2 regions of the Nocardia sp. NBC_01730 genome follow, and region 1 is predicted to be linked to the other one. Evidence: riboswitches for the same ligand, from Rfam matches in the RefSeq annotation. Region 1 holds a riboswitch; the other holds the start of a gene.
The links. A riboswitch is a leader RNA that binds a small molecule or an ion and turns the genes downstream of it on or off. The one in region 1 is predicted to bind S-adenosylmethionine.
Positions count from the first base shown of each region.

Region 2: it holds a riboswitch for S-adenosylmethionine, as region 1 does, so the genes downstream of both, OHB12_RS23100 (rhodanese-like domain-containing protein) here and OHB12_RS29870 (hypothetical protein) in region 1, are expected to answer to the same signal.

Region 1 is NZ_CP109162.1:7,235,741-7,242,913, forward strand. Features, by position in the region: gene OHB12_RS29840 (error-prone DNA polymerase) at 1-1,902, shown strand, start outside; gene OHB12_RS29845 (DUF4349 domain-containing protein) at 1,981-2,982, shown strand; gene OHB12_RS29850 (DUF167 domain-containing protein) at 2,939-3,169, shown strand; gene OHB12_RS29855 (tRNA (cytidine(34)-2'-O)-methyltransferase) at 3,224-3,688, opposite strand; gene OHB12_RS29860 (DUF3017 domain-containing protein) at 3,960-4,205, shown strand; gene metX (homoserine O-acetyltransferase MetX) at 4,272-5,432, opposite strand; gene OHB12_RS29870 (hypothetical protein) at 5,429-5,827, opposite strand; SAM riboswitch class IV at 5,910-6,020, opposite strand; gene OHB12_RS29875 (TetR family transcriptional regulator) at 6,073-6,801, opposite strand; gene OHB12_RS29880 (MFS transporter) at 6,930-7,173, shown strand, end outside.
Region 2 is NZ_CP109162.1:5,554,001-5,561,173, reverse strand. Features, by position in the region: gene OHB12_RS23125 (aminotransferase class V-fold PLP-dependent enzyme) at 1-416, shown strand, start outside; gene OHB12_RS23120 (DUF456 domain-containing protein) at 470-967, shown strand; gene OHB12_RS23115 (amidohydrolase family protein) at 1,221-2,096, opposite strand; gene OHB12_RS23110 (FAD-dependent oxidoreductase) at 2,181-3,593, opposite strand; gene OHB12_RS23105 (Rv0361 family membrane protein) at 4,024-4,473, shown strand; SAM riboswitch class IV at 4,537-4,653, shown strand; gene OHB12_RS23100 (rhodanese-like domain-containing protein) at 4,668-5,084, shown strand; gene OHB12_RS23095 (O-succinylhomoserine sulfhydrylase) at 5,081-6,295, shown strand; gene OHB12_RS23090 (RpiB/LacA/LacB family sugar-phosphate isomerase) at 6,336-6,788, opposite strand; gene OHB12_RS23085 (type 1 glutamine amidotransferase family protein) at 7,153-7,173, shown strand, end outside.

The sequences.
Region 1 (7,173 bases):
GACCGTCGCGAAGAGGCAATCCAGCACGTCTACGCCCGGTACGGCCGCGAGTACGCCGCGCAGGTGGCCAACGTGATCACCTATCGTGGCAAGTCCGCGGTGCGCGATGCCGCACGGGCACTGGGATTTTCGCCGGGCCAGCAGGACGCGTGGAGCAAGCAGGTGAGCCGCTGGATGGGCGTCGGCGCCGAGTCGAACACCGAAATTCCCGCCGAGGTGCTGGAGCTGGCCGCCGACATCGAGGGGCTGCCGCGGCATCTGGGCATCCACTCCGGCGGCATGGTGATCTGCGACCGGCCGATCGCCGACGTCTGCCCAGTGGAGTGGGCGCGCATGCCCGGCCGCAGCGTATTGCAATGGGACAAGGATGATTGCGCCGCCATCGATCTGGTGAAGTTCGACCTGCTCGGACTCGGCATGCTCTCCGCGCTGCACTACATGATCGACATGGTGCGCGAGCACAAGGGCGAGACCGTCGAGCTGCACACGTTGGATCTGGCCGAACCCGCCGTCTACGAGATGCTGTCGCGCGCGGACTCGGTGGGTGTCTTCCAGGTCGAGTCGCGTGCGCAGATGGCCACGTTGCCCCGGCTGAAACCGCGGAGCTTCTACGACCTGGTGGTCGAGGTGGCGCTGATCCGTCCGGGTCCCATCCAGGGCGGTTCGGTGCACCCCTACATCCGGCGTCGCAACGGGGCGGAGGAGATCGTCTACGACCATCCGGCGCTGCGGAATTCGCTGGAACGCACCCTCGGCGTTCCGCTGTTCCAGGAGCAGCTCATGCAGATGGCCGTCGATGTCGCCGGGTTCACCGCCGTCGAGGCCGATCAGCTGCGCCGAGCCATGGGCTCCAAGCGGTCTCCGGAACGGATGAACCGCCTGAGGGAACGGCTCTACCAGGGCATGCGCGAGCGGCACGGCATCACCGGCGAAGTCGCCGACCGCATCTACGAGAAGCTCTACGCTTTCGCGAATTTCGGTTTCCCGGAAAGTCATTCGCAGAGCTTCGCCTCGATCGTGTTCTACTCGGCCTGGTTCAAGCTGCATCACCCCGCCGCCTTCTGCGCGGGTCTGCTGCGCGCTCAGCCGATGGGCTTCTACTCGCCACAGTCCCTGGTCGCCGATGCCCGCAGGCACGGCGTCGCGGTGCATGGCCCCGACATCAACGCCAGCCGCGCCGAACCCACCCTCGAAGCGAAGGGCACCGAGGTGCGCCTCGGCCTCGCTGCCGTCCGCCATATCGGCACTGACCTCGCCGAACGCATCGTCGCCGCCAGGGGTGAGCGGCCCTACATCTCTTTCCTCGACCTGACCGGACGAGTGGAACTCACTGTCGCCCAAGCGGAATCCCTCGCTACGGCCGGTGCGCTCGGCAGCCTCGGCAGCACGCGCCGGGAAGCCCTGTGGGCGGCGGGCGCCGCCGCAGGCGAACGTCCGGACCGGCTGCCCGGCACCGGTGCGGCCACCACCGCGCCCGCTCTGCCCGGTATGAGCGATCTGGAAATGGCCGCCGCCGACGTCTGGGCCACGGGTGTCTCCCCGGACAGCTATCCGACCCAGTTCCTACGCCCTCGGCTCGACGCCCTCGGCGTCACACCGGCCTCCGGCCTGCTCGACGTCCCCGACGGCTCGCGCGTCCTGGTGGGCGGCGCGGTGACGCACCGGCAGCGCCCCGCCACCGCCGCGGGCGTCACCTTCCTCAACCTGGAGGATGAAACCGGCATGGTGAACGTCGTCTGCTCGGTGGGTCTGTGGAGCCGCTACCGCCGTCTCGCCCAGGGCGCTCCCGCCCTGCTCATCCGCGGCCGGGTGCAGAATGCCGAAGGCGCGGTCAGCGTTGTCGCCGAACACCTGCAGCGCTTGGATCTGCGGATGGAGTCGAGATCGCGCGACTTCCGCTGATTAGAGAACGGTTAGAAGCGTTCTAGAGAAGGATTATTCGGGGCTGTTCGCGCAGTGCGGGCGGCTACTGTGCGAGCCATGAGGAAGCTTGCTGTGCTCGCTATCGGGCTGCTGGGGTTGACACTGCTCGTCGGCTGCGGAGACGACGCGGCGAAGCCCGCACTGGACCGGTCGTCGTCGATGGCCACTGGCCCCGCCCCCGCAGTCATGCCCCCTGGGCTACGTGAGCAGGCGCCCCCGAAGCGGGACAACAACTCCGGCGGTGACACGGTTTCGCTGCGCAAAGAGGTCGTCACCGGCAGCGTCGAGATCACCGCCGACGCGCCCATCGCCGCGGCGGGCACAATCGCCGATCGGGTGCGCGAGGTGGGCGGCCGGATCGACAGCCGCACCGAGCAGCCCGGCACCGACGACGACGAGCCGAGCGCCACGCTCACCGTCCGGGTGCCCGCCGACAAGACCGACACCTTCATCGATGCCCTCGGCGGCATCGGGCACGTCACGGGGGTCAGCACCAATCGGGACGACGTCACCATGCAGTGGGAGGACCTGGACGCCAGGATCAAGGCGCTGCAGGCTTCGATCGACCGGCTGCGCGCGCTTATCGCGGGCGCCACCAACACCGCCGACCTGCTCAATGCGGAGAAGGCGATGACCAGCCGCCAGGGTGAGCTCGACAGCCTCACGGCGCAGAAGCGGCATCTCGACGATCAGGTCGCCCTGTCCACGCTGACCATCGATATCACCACCGGAGACAAGAAGTCCGACGACGACGCCGACAGCTTCTGGGACGGCGTCGTCTCCGGCTGGCACTCGCTGGTGGACTGGCTGAAGGACGCGGTCGTGTTCACCGGCAAGGCAATACCGTGGCTCGGTTTCCTGCTGGTGATCGCCGCCCTGGTGTGGGGCATCGCCCGGCTGGTGCCGCGGCGCAGGAAGGCCGCGCGCGGTGGGGGAGAATCGGCACCGGCTCCCGCGGAGCCCTCGACCAGCGCCGAACCCTCGCAAGGCGCGGAAACCAGCGCAGGAGACAAGGGTGCCGACGGTAGTAAGGGCGACGATCAAGCCGAACAGCCGTAAGGGCCCGCTGGTGGAAACCCTCGACGACGGGAGCCTGCAACTGTACGTGCGGGCTCCCGCCGTCGAAGGCAAGGCCAACAAGGCCGCGATCGAGCTGCTCGCCGTGCACTACGGTGTGCCCAAGTCCGCGGTCCGGCTGGTGGCGGGCGCCGCGTCGCGTTTCAAACGATTCGAAATCGACCTCTGACAGCGCAGATTCCCCTGACGGACAATGCCTTTCACCTGGGACCCGGCACGAGGTCTACACCCCGCCGGGAAACCCGAGCTGGCGCCACGCCTCGTACACTGTCACCGCCGCCGCGTTCGAGAGATTCATCGAGCGGCGTCCAGGCAGCATCGGGATCCGCAGCCGGTCGGTGATCCGAGGGTCCGCGAGCACCTCCTCCGGCAGCCCGGAGGGCTCGGTCCCGAACAGCAGCACATCGTTCTCGCGGTAGGCCACATCGGTGAACCTGGTGGTGGCCTGCGTGGTGAACGCATAGATCCGCTCCGGGCGCAGCACCTCCCACGCCGCCGCCAAATCGGCGTGCACCGTCACCGACGCCAGGTCGTGGTAATCCAACCCGGCTCGCCGCAACTTCGGCTCGGACAGATCGAACCCGAGCGGCTCGATCAGATGCAGATGGCACCCGGTCCCCGCGATCAACCGAATCGCGTTGCCGGTATTCGGCGGGATGCAGGGCTCGTGGAACATCAAGTGGAACACAATGCATCAGCTTGTCACGCGTGTCAGTGTTGGTTGGCATTAATGAATCCGATTGAATGCGCTACATCCGAGGCGCACCGAGCGGCTTCACGACCGAACGGATCCGGTAGGCCATCGAGGGGCGAAGGTTTGAACAGAAGCCGCATGCCCGTCGGCGGCGCGGTGTGAAGGCGTCTGGAAGAATCGGGCCGTGACCGATGCCGATACTCCTAGCGCCGGGCGGCGGTCCGCCAGCAGCCTGGGCGCGCAGTTCCTGCGCTGCCACCTGCCGATGGTCGTCGTCACGCTGGTGATTATGGTGGCCGTGGTGTTCGTCGCCTCCGACCGGTGGCGACGGGGGGCGTTGTTCTTCGGAGGTGCGACGCTGCTGGCCGCGGCCTTCCGCCTGTGCCTTCCGACGGCGCGGGTCGGTCTGCTCGCGGTGCGTAGCAAGCCGTTCGACGTGGGTGCGCTGACCCTGCTCGGCTCGAGCATCGTGTTCCTCGCGGTCACGATCAACACGATGGGTGTCGGCTAGCACGGCGATGATCGGTGTCGGCTGACATTCGGGCAACAAGCCCCGTCATGGGGCGAGGTCCACAGTTCACCGTTCGCTGCGCACGCCGATCCGCGCCAGTCGCATGGTCTCGGTCAGCAGCTTCGATACCGCGGCCGCCTCGGTGAGGAAGCCGTCGTGCCCGTCGCGCGAGTGTACGACCTCCAGCCCATCGCAGCCAGGTAGCAGATCAGCCAGCTCCTGCTGGGTCCAGAGCGGGTAGAGCCGGTCAGAGTCGACGCCGCCGACCACGCAGGGCACCGGTGTGGCCGCGAGGGCCGCCGCGACACCGCCGCGCCCGCGGCCGACGTCATGGCGGTTCATCGCTTCGGTCAGCAGTACATAGGTGGCGGGATCGAAGCGCTTGCACAGCTTCTCGGCCTGGTGGTCCAGGTAGCTCTGCACCGCGTAGCGGCCGCCGCGCGACGGATCTTCGTCGCCCTGGGGCTTGTTCTGGAACCGGTGGTCGAGCTCGGACTCGGTGCGGTAGGTCAGGTGCGCGATGCGTCGGGCGATGCCCATTCCTGCCATCGGGGCGCGGCCGGTGTCGTGATAGTCGCCGCCCTGCCAGTCGGGGTCGGCCTTGATCGCCGCGATCTGCGTGGTCTGAGTGCCGATCTGGTCGGCGGTGGCGCGCGCGCCGACCGCGAGCACCAGTGCGGAGGCGACCCGTTCCGGCGCGCCGACCATCCACTCCAGCACCCGCATGCCGCCCATCGACCCGCCGACGACGGCGGCGAGCCGCCGGATGCCGAGCAGATCCATCAGCGCCGCCTCCGCGGTCACCTGGTCCCGGATGGAGATCTCCGGAAACCGTGTGCCCCAAGGGTTTCCGTCCGGAGCGCGGGTGGACGGGCCGGTGCTACCCATACAGCCGCCGAGCACGTTCGTCGCGATCACACACCATTCGTCGGTGTCCAGCGGCGCGCCGGGACCGACCATCCCGTCCCACCAGCCGGGCAACGGGTGGATGCCATCGGGCCTGCCGACGACGTGCGAATCGCCGGTCAGCGCGTGTTCGACAAGCACGACATTGTCCAGCGCGGGAGAGAGCTCACCCCAGCGCTGCACGGCCAAGTGGACGTCCGGAACGACCGCGCCGCTCTCCAGTAGCGCGTCCCCGATGTCGACGATGCCGAGCTGCCCGTCCGGAGGCGGCAGTACTACGCCGGAGGGACGGCCGGTATTCGGTTCGATACGCACGGTCACGACGCCGCCGCCGAGAAACCGGCGCGAGGGTCGGTGTCGATATCTTGGATACCGACTGCGGGGCGGACCAGGCTGTAGGTGGCTCTTGACGTCGATTTCTCGTCGGGTGTCAGGCGAGAACGCGTCCGCAGTCCAATCTGTACAGACGCGGGCTGAATCACGAGAGAACGCACATTCCCGAGGTCATGGCTCTGCGGGGCCGACCCGCCGACGGCCTTCTTGCCCGCGCCGCCGCGCCGCTCGAATGCGGCGACCGTCCCGGTCGGGATCAGTCGCTGCCTGTGCGTACGAGCGCTCGTCATGCCGGAACGAACCTGTCCGACGTGAATCTGCTCAGTGTCGAACGACACCTGCGGCAGGTAGTTTCCGGTCGCGGGTGCGGTGAAATCACTCATGGTTTTGCTCCAAAGCAGGTGTTCGCCGGTACTGGAGGGTTATCCGGGTGCGTGTGAACAACAACACATTTCGGCGACCTCCTGAGCGCGCTTGCTCCCGACTTTCGGGAGCCAGGTCATCACCCGGAGCACCCCACCGCGGCTGGAGGGTTGCCGACCAGCGAGCCGGGGCTTGGCGCTGGCACTCATGACCTTTTCGGCATCATAGCTGGCAGGCGGTCAGCCTTCGAAATCTTCCGGCGAACTCACTGGCCATCGCTGGTTCGCGCGACGCAGCAGGTGCGTACGAACTCGTCGAAGGTGTCGATGAACGCGGCGCGTCCTGCCGCGGCCGCGGCCGCGGTCGCAAGGTCGTCCTGAACGAACGCCTCGCCTGAGCACTCCATGCCGACGTGGCCGATCAGCTGCCAGGTTCCGACGATCAGGCGCACCGCGGGCGAGTCGGGTTCGGTGCCGAGCCGCTCGGCCACCACGGCCGCGATCGCGGCGGTCCTGTCGTCGGCATGTTCGAGGCTGCGCGCGCTGACCGACGGGCTGCTGCGCAGAATCCGCTGCATCTGCTGGAACTGCCGGAACGAGATCGGTCCCGTGTTGCCTTCGTCGGCAGCCTGGCCCACCACGTGCAAGAACGCCTCGCGCAGCGCCTCGAGTTCGTTGCCTGCGACCGGAAGGTCGCGCAGAGTCTCGGCGACGGCGAGCCCGAAGTCCTTCACCGGGCCGAGGACGATGTCCTCTTTGCTGTCGAAGTAGCGGTTGATCGTGCGCGGCGAGACATCGGCGGCGTTGGCGATCTGCTCGACCGTTGTCGCGTCGAAGCCCTGGGTGTCACACAGGTCGAGGCCGACCTCGATGATGCGCAGCCTGGTCTGCTGCTTCTTGCGTTCGCGCAGGCCGGGCTGCCCCGGGTTCGCTGGTGGGCTCGCGGAGGTGTCCGCCGCTGCGCTCGCGCCGATCGGCGCTGATGACTCGAGCATGTGCACATCGTATCGCGATCTGACAGTTTCATGTCTAGAACAGCCAAATGTCGTATTACGACTTTTTTCTCTTGACGACAAATGTCGCCAAATGACAGGATGGCTCCACTACTTCGACCAACGAGGAGATGACGGTGACCGAGACTGCGAAAGCGGTAGACGTTCCGGAAAGACAGGGCAGTTCGGCGCGCTGGCTTGCGCTGGGGGTGATCGCATTGGCCCAGCTCATGGTGGTTCTGGACGCCACGATCGTGACCATCTCGCTGCCGTTCGCCCAGCGCGATCTCGACATCAGTGACGGCAACCGGCAATGGATGCTCACGGCCTACACACTGATCTTCGGCGGCCTGCTGCTGCTGGGCGGTCGGCTGG
Region 2 (7,173 bases), 1.7 Mb from region 1:
ACAACGGTGCGTCGATGATCCGTATCTACGGACCGCAGGACACGGTCCGTCGCGGGGGCACGGTCACGTTCAATTTCCTCGACCCGGACGGTATCGTCGTCGACGAGCGCTTGGTCGCCACCGAGTCCGCGGCAGCGGGCTTCTCCATCCGCACGGGTTGTTTCTGCAACCCAGGTGCGGGCGAAGGGGCCTTCGATATCCAGTTGCCCATATTGCGGCGCCTGTTCGGAGCACACCTCCCGACCATCGAGGAATACGTCACCGTGCTGGGTCTACCGAGCGGCGGTGCCATCCGGGTGTCGTTCGGGACACCGTCGAATATTCAGGACGTCGAGCGATTCCTCGGCTTCGCTGAAGACACGTACCGGAACCGGCCTGCGACGGTGGACGGCCTGCGACCTCGGGAACGATGCTGACCGGACTCCTTCGCGGTCGATCAGGCCAAGCAAGTAGGACATAGGCTCAATCCGTGCAAACATTCTCAGATCAGGGTTGGTACACCCTACTCGTCGGCCTCGCCATTCTGGTCGGCCTCGTCGGGATCATCGTCCCGATCCTGCCGGGCGTCATCCTGATCTTCGGTGCTATCGCCGTGTGGGCCTTTCTGACCGGCGGCGCTACGGCGTGGATCGTCTTCGCGATCTGTACGGCGCTGCTCGTGATTTCCGGGGTCGTCAAGTACACCTGGCCGGGACGCAAGATGAAGGACGCGGGTGTGTCCAACCGTGCGGTCTTCCTCGGCGCGATCCTCGGCATCGTCGGGTTCTTCGTGATCCCGGTGGTCGGCCTGTTCGTCGGTTTCGTTCTCGGCGTGTACCTTTCGGAACTCCATCGCCTGCGTGCCGGCCAACAGGCCTGGCAGGCAACGGTTCACGCGCTGAAGGGCGTCGGCCTGTCCATGCTCATCGAACTCTTCGGTGCGCTGCTGGCCACCGGCGTCTGGGTCGTCGGCATCATCGTCGCCTGAGCGAGCGCAGCGAGTGAACGACAGACACAGCCGAGCATCGCTCGGTCATGGCGGAGCCGAGCGTCAGCGAGGTGGAGTCATGAGCGAGCGCAGCGAGTGAGCGATAGGCACAGCCGAGCATCGCTCGGTCATGGCGGAGCCGAGCGTCAGCGAGGTGGAGTCATGAGCGAGCGCAGCGAGTGAGCGATAGGTACGGTCGAGCACCGTTCGGTCGTGACGGTGACGATCGCCGGCGAGGTGGAAGTCGTGACCGCTACCGTTCGATAGCGGGGAACGGAATTGTGTCTCCCGCTTGGGCTTCGGGGAGTTCGTCGCGGTGCAGCCGGAGGGTCGGCGGTTCGGGACGGTACAGCGGCAGCGTCGGGGCCGGGTCGGTGGGGGCGGTGCGCTCGCGGGCCGGGAGCCGGTAGAAGGCGCGCGCGTTGTCTTCCAGTACCGGGTACATGTCGGTGCCGACTACATCGCAGAGGAGGTCGACGTCCGAGTCCTTGAATGGGCGCCCCGCGCGGGTGCCGGGGAGATCGCTGCCGAACATGAGGGCTTCGGGATTCACCGCGTGGATGCGGCGCAGCGTGTCGGCGACGTTCATCGCGACTCGACCGAAACCGGTGGCCTTGACCCGCGCCCCTCGATCGACGAGATCCAGCAGGAACGGCAGACCCTCTTCCGACATGCCGAGATGGTCGACCGACAGCGCGGGGAGCTTGGAAATGACCGGTTGCAGCGAGCCGAGCATGGTGCCGTCGATATAGACCTCGACGTGCCAACCGACGAGTTCGTAGGCCCGCAACGCCTGGAGCGTCATCCCGGTGATGTCGGCGGCGGCGCGTTTGAGGTTGAACCGCAGCGCGCGCACACCGATGCGGTCCAGCTCGATGATCTCCTCGTCGGTGGCGTCCAGGTCCAGGCGGGTGACGCCGACCCAGCCATCGCCCAGTTCGGCGAGGGCGGCCTTCAGGTAGCTCTGATCCGTGCCCTGGAACGAGCCGCTGACCACGGCGCCGCCGCCGACGTCGAAGCGCGCCATGCGCTTTCGGTAGTCGGCGATGGTGAACGGGTCGGGCAGGTAGCCCTCGTTCTCGGCCAGCGGGAACCGCGGGTCGAAGATGTGCAGGTGGGCATCGAACACTTGTACAGAATGCCTCAGTGTCGGGTTTTCCGCTGCCGCAGCAGGGTGGTTGCCGCGGCAGCGGAGCTGGTCCCGCCGGGGTGATCAGACCTTGTGTGGCTCGCTGGCACGGAGCATGTCCTCGCGCTCGACGACTTTGACCCGCTCCCGGCCCTCCGGCTCGCCGAGCGCGCGCTCGTGGGCATCCAGGCGGTACCAGCCTTGCCAGGTGGTGAACGGGATGCCCTTGCCCTCGAGGAACTCGGTGACGGCGTCAAGCTCCGGTGCGGCGGCCGGGGTGAAGCTCGTGCTGTCGTCGAGCAGGCAGGCCACGGTCTCGTTGGCGTCGCCCTTGGTGTGGCCGATCAGGCCGACGGGACCACGCTTGATCCAGCCGGTGACGTAGGTGCCAGGCAGGTAGCGGTCGGCGCCGTCGGCGTTCTCGTCGGCGATCACGCGACCGGCCTCGTTCGGCACGGTGCCGGCCTGGTCGTCGAAGGGCAGGTTGGTCAGGTTCTGCGACAGATAGCCGACGGCGCGGTAGACCGCCTGGATGTCCCAGTCCTTGAAGACGCCGGTGCCTTTGACGTTGCCGGTGCCGTCGAGCTGGGTGCGCTCGGTGCGCAGGCCCACGACCTTGCCGTCTTCGCCGAGCACCTCGGACGGGGACTCGAAGAAGTGCAGGAACAGCTTGTGCGGTCGGTCGCCGACGTCGCGGATGGCCCACTGCTCGAGGGTGTTGGCGACCATGTCGACCTGCTTGGAGTGGCGGCGCGCGGCTTCGGAGCCTTCGTCGTAGTCGATGTCTTCGGGGTCGACGATGACCTCGATGGTCGGCGAGTGGTCGAGCTCGCGCAGCTCGAGCGGGGTGAACTTGGCCTGGGCGGGTCCACGGCGGCCGAAGACGTGGACCTCGACGGCCTTGTTGTTCTTCAACCCCTTGTAGACGTTCGGCGGGATCTCGGTGGGCAGCAGTTCGTCGCCGGTCTTGGCCAGCACACGCGCCACGTCGAGTGCGACGTTGCCGACGCCGAGGACCGCGACTTTCTCCGCGTCCAGTGGCCAGGTGCGCGGTACGTCGGGGTGCCCGTCGTACCAGGACACGAAGTCCGCCGCGCCGAACGAACCGTCCAGGCCGATGCCGGGGACGTCCAGGGCACGGTCGGCATTGGCTCCGGTGGAGAAGATCACCGCGTCGTAGAAGGTGCGCAGGTCGTCGAGGGTGATGTCGGTGCCGTAGTCGATGTTGCCCAGCAGTCGCACCTGCGGCTTGTCGAGCACCTTGTGCAGGGCGGTGATGATGCCCTTGATCCGCGGATGGTCCGGCGCGACGCCGTACCGGATCAGCCCGAACGGCGCAGGCATGCGTTCGAACAGGTCGATGCTCACCTCTGCGTCGGATTTCATCAACGCGTCGGCGGCGTAGATCCCGGCCGGTCCTGCGCCCACGATCGCGATGCGGAGCGGGCGGGTCCCTGCGGTGTGCGCGTCCGGCCCGGAGGAGGCAGCTTGCGTCATCACGGAGGGCCCGTGTACACCGCTTGTCGATCCTGCACTCTGTTCGGTCATCTCTTACGCGCACCCTTATTGGTCGAATAACAATTAACGTCGGTCTTAGCTTAGGCTAAGTTGACGCACTGGCTTGGTTGCACCCTGTCGGTGCCGACACCGGCGATGCTGGCTCGGGTCTGCACGGTGCCCGGTTCACTGCGGCGACGAGCTGCCGATTGGCTATGACAGCCGACCGCAGTCCCGCGATTCTATCGGGGTGGCCGATGCCGCACCGCGCCGGTGCGTGAACTGGATGGATGCCATCGAACGTCACAATTTCCGGTTACCCGTTCCCGCGCTCGCTATAGCGACCGCCCGGTCTCCGTCGAGTGATTAAGCGTGTCCCGAATCGGGGCCTGGTCGCTCGATACCCGCGGCGACCAGGGATCATCGAGTCATGACCGAGCAGCAGCCGACCGCGGGCGAGGACGAAATCATCCGGGTCGATCAGACCGACAAGCGTTCCGCGGTCCCTTTCGTCGCGGCGGCGGCGGTCGCGGTGATCGTGTTGGTCGGAATCGTGCTCGGCGGGATGCTGTCGCCGACTGAGAAGAATGTCACAGATTCCGACCGCATTGTCGCGGCGGTCCGCAAGTTCGTCGATGGCTCCAACAACACCGCCACGGTGCCGCCGCCCGGCACCGCATGCCATGGCTTCGACGCCGCACGTTCGCCGCTGGCCGGACAGGCGGGGCCCGGAAAGTCCGTCGAAATCACGAAACTCGACAATCCGATGAGGGACGGCGACAAGGGCAGGGTGACCGTGACCACGAAGGTCGACGGCGAGGAGAAGACGGCGACCTGGAATCTGACCAGATCCGGTGCGAAGTGGCTGGTCTGTCACTGAATGTTCCCGCAGTGCGGCCAACCGTTTGACACGGTGACCCGCATCGGTGCAATCTCAGTCGAAGGTCATGAGAACCAGTGTCAAGCCCCGGCATTACTGGTCGGCAACCCTCCTCCGCGGTGGGGTGCTCCGGGTGACGACCTGGCCGTGGCTCGAGCCTGAGCGCGGCAAGTGCGGATTCGCAGGAGGTGCACATGAGTTATGCCGGTGACATCACACCCCAGCAGGCGTGGGAAGTGTTGCGGGACCAACCCGAAGCCGTCTTGGTCGACGTGCGGACGGAAGCCGAATGGAAATTTGTCGGTGTCCCCGATACGAGCTCGATCGATCGGCCGACCGTGCTGATCGAGTGGGTCGACTCCACCGGCGCGCGCAACAAAGCGTTTGTCGAGCAGCTGAAGCAGGCCCTGGTGGACCACGCCCCGGACGCCCCGGTCGTGTTCCTGTGTCGTTCCGGGCAGCGTTCGATCGGCGCGGCTGTCGCCGCGACCACCGCGGGCTACCACACTTCCTACAACGTGCTCGAAGGCTTCGAAGGTCCCCTCGACGAATTCGGGCATCGCGGCGGCTCCGGCTGGCGTGCGCTCGGACTACCCTGGCGGCAGTCGTGATCACCGGTGGTGCGATCGACCGGCCGCTGCCGGAGGGTGTCGGTCCCGCGACGCTCGGTGTGCGGGGTGGACTGCGGCGCTCAGGTTTCGAGGAAACCGCCGAGGCGCTCTACCTGACCTCTGGCTTCGTCTACGAGAGCGCCGAGGCCGCCGAGGCTGCCTTCACCGGCGACGTCGAGCATTTCGTCTACTCCCGTTACGGCAACCCGACCGTCGCCATGTTCGAGGAGCGGATGCGGCTGATCGACGGCGCCGAAGCGTGTTTCGCGACCGCGAGCGGAATGTCCGCGGTGTTCACCGCTCTCGGTGCGCTGCTCGGCGCAGGCGATCGACTCGTCGCCGCGCGCAGTCTGTTCGGCTCCTGCTTCGTGGTGTGCAACGAGATCCTGCCGCGCTGGGGCGTGGAGACCGTCTTCGTCGACGGCGAGGATCTGGACCAGTGGGAACAGGCGCTGTCGGTGCCCACCCAGGCGGTGTTCTTCGAGACGCCCGCCAACCCGATGCAGACGCTGGTCGATGTGCGCCGGGTGACCGAGCTGGCGCATGCGGCGGGCGCGAAAGTGGTGCTGGACAACGTCTTCGCCACACCACTGCTGCAACGCGGTTTCGAACTGGGTGCCGACGTGGTGGTCTACTCCGGCACCAAGCACATCGACGGGCAGGGGCGGGTGCTCGGCGGTGCCATTCTCGGTGCCGCGGACTACATCGACGGTCCGGTGAAAATGCTGATGCGTCATACCGGTCCGGCGCTGAGCCCGTTCAATGCGTGGACGCTGCTCAAGGGGCTGGAGACGATGCCGCTGCGGGTGCGCCATTCGGCGGAGTCGGCGCTGCGGATCGCCCGCTTCCTGGCGGACAACACGGCCGTCAGCTGGGTGCGGTACCCGTTCCTGGAATCGCATCCGCAGCACGCTCTGGCCACCACTCAGATGAGTGCGGGCGGCACCGTGGTCACCTTCGAGCTGAAGGCACCTGAGAACGAGGCGAAGAAGCGCGCTTTCGAGGTGCTGAACCGGTTGCGGATCGTGGACATCTCCAACAACCTCGGCGACGCCAAATCCCTGATCACCCATCCCGCCACCACAACCCACCGCGCGATGGGTCCCGAGGGTCGAGCCACCATCGGCCTCTCCGACGGTGTCGTCCGCATCTCGGTAGGGCTCGAAGACGTCGAAGACCTCCTCGGCGATCTCGACCAAGCCCTGGGCTGACCCGCACGCACCTCGTCTCGCCGGCCGGCTCCTGGCGGGGTCAGACGTTGGCGGTGTGCTCGATCTTGGTGAGATGGGCGATGTTTGCCTGGTCCTCGGGGGTATTGCTCGGTTCGGTGCTGAACCAGGCGTCGAGGATTTCGCGGAGTTCGGCGCTGGAGGTCGAACGCAGGCTCAGAGCGAGGACGTTCGCGTCGTTCCAGGTGCGGGCGCCTGCCGCGGTCGCGGCATCGGTGCAGAGTGCCGCGCGGATGCCCGCGACCTTGTTGGCGGCCATCGAGGCGCCGGTGCCGGTCCAGCAGCAGATGACGGCCTGGTGGGTGCGGCGTGCCGCGACGTCGCGTGCGGCCGCTTCGCTCGCCCAGGCCCAGTCGTCGCGTTCCGCGTCGGACAGTGCGCCGTGCAGTACGGTTTCGTGTCCGCGCCTGTGCAACTCGCCGACCAATTCCTCGGCCACTCCTACCCGCTCGTCCGCCGCCACCGAAATCCGCATGCTCCCAGCGTAGTGGGCCTTCTCGCCAGGTGGGCGGCCTTCCTGAGCGAATCGGCGCGCATAGGTTGTGCCGTCGGTGGGCGCCGGCTGGTTGCGTAGCGCCCGGGCTCTGCTCTGGCAACCGAGCGGGCGGTGTCCGACTGGCTCGCTGCGGCCGAGCGCTCGGGAGCGGCCTGCGCAACCAGGTGCGCGGTGTCTGCCCTGGATGTCCGAGTGCAAGAGTGGTCACCTTTGCCGGCGAGTCTGCGTGGTGGGGTGTCTGGCTGGATGTGCCTCGGGAGCGCGTCTGCGGGCTCGGCCACGGCAGCGCTCGGAGGCAGTCGCGACATTGACAGCATGCTGTCAAATATGCCAACATGCTGTCATGCGAACCAAGACAGTTCAC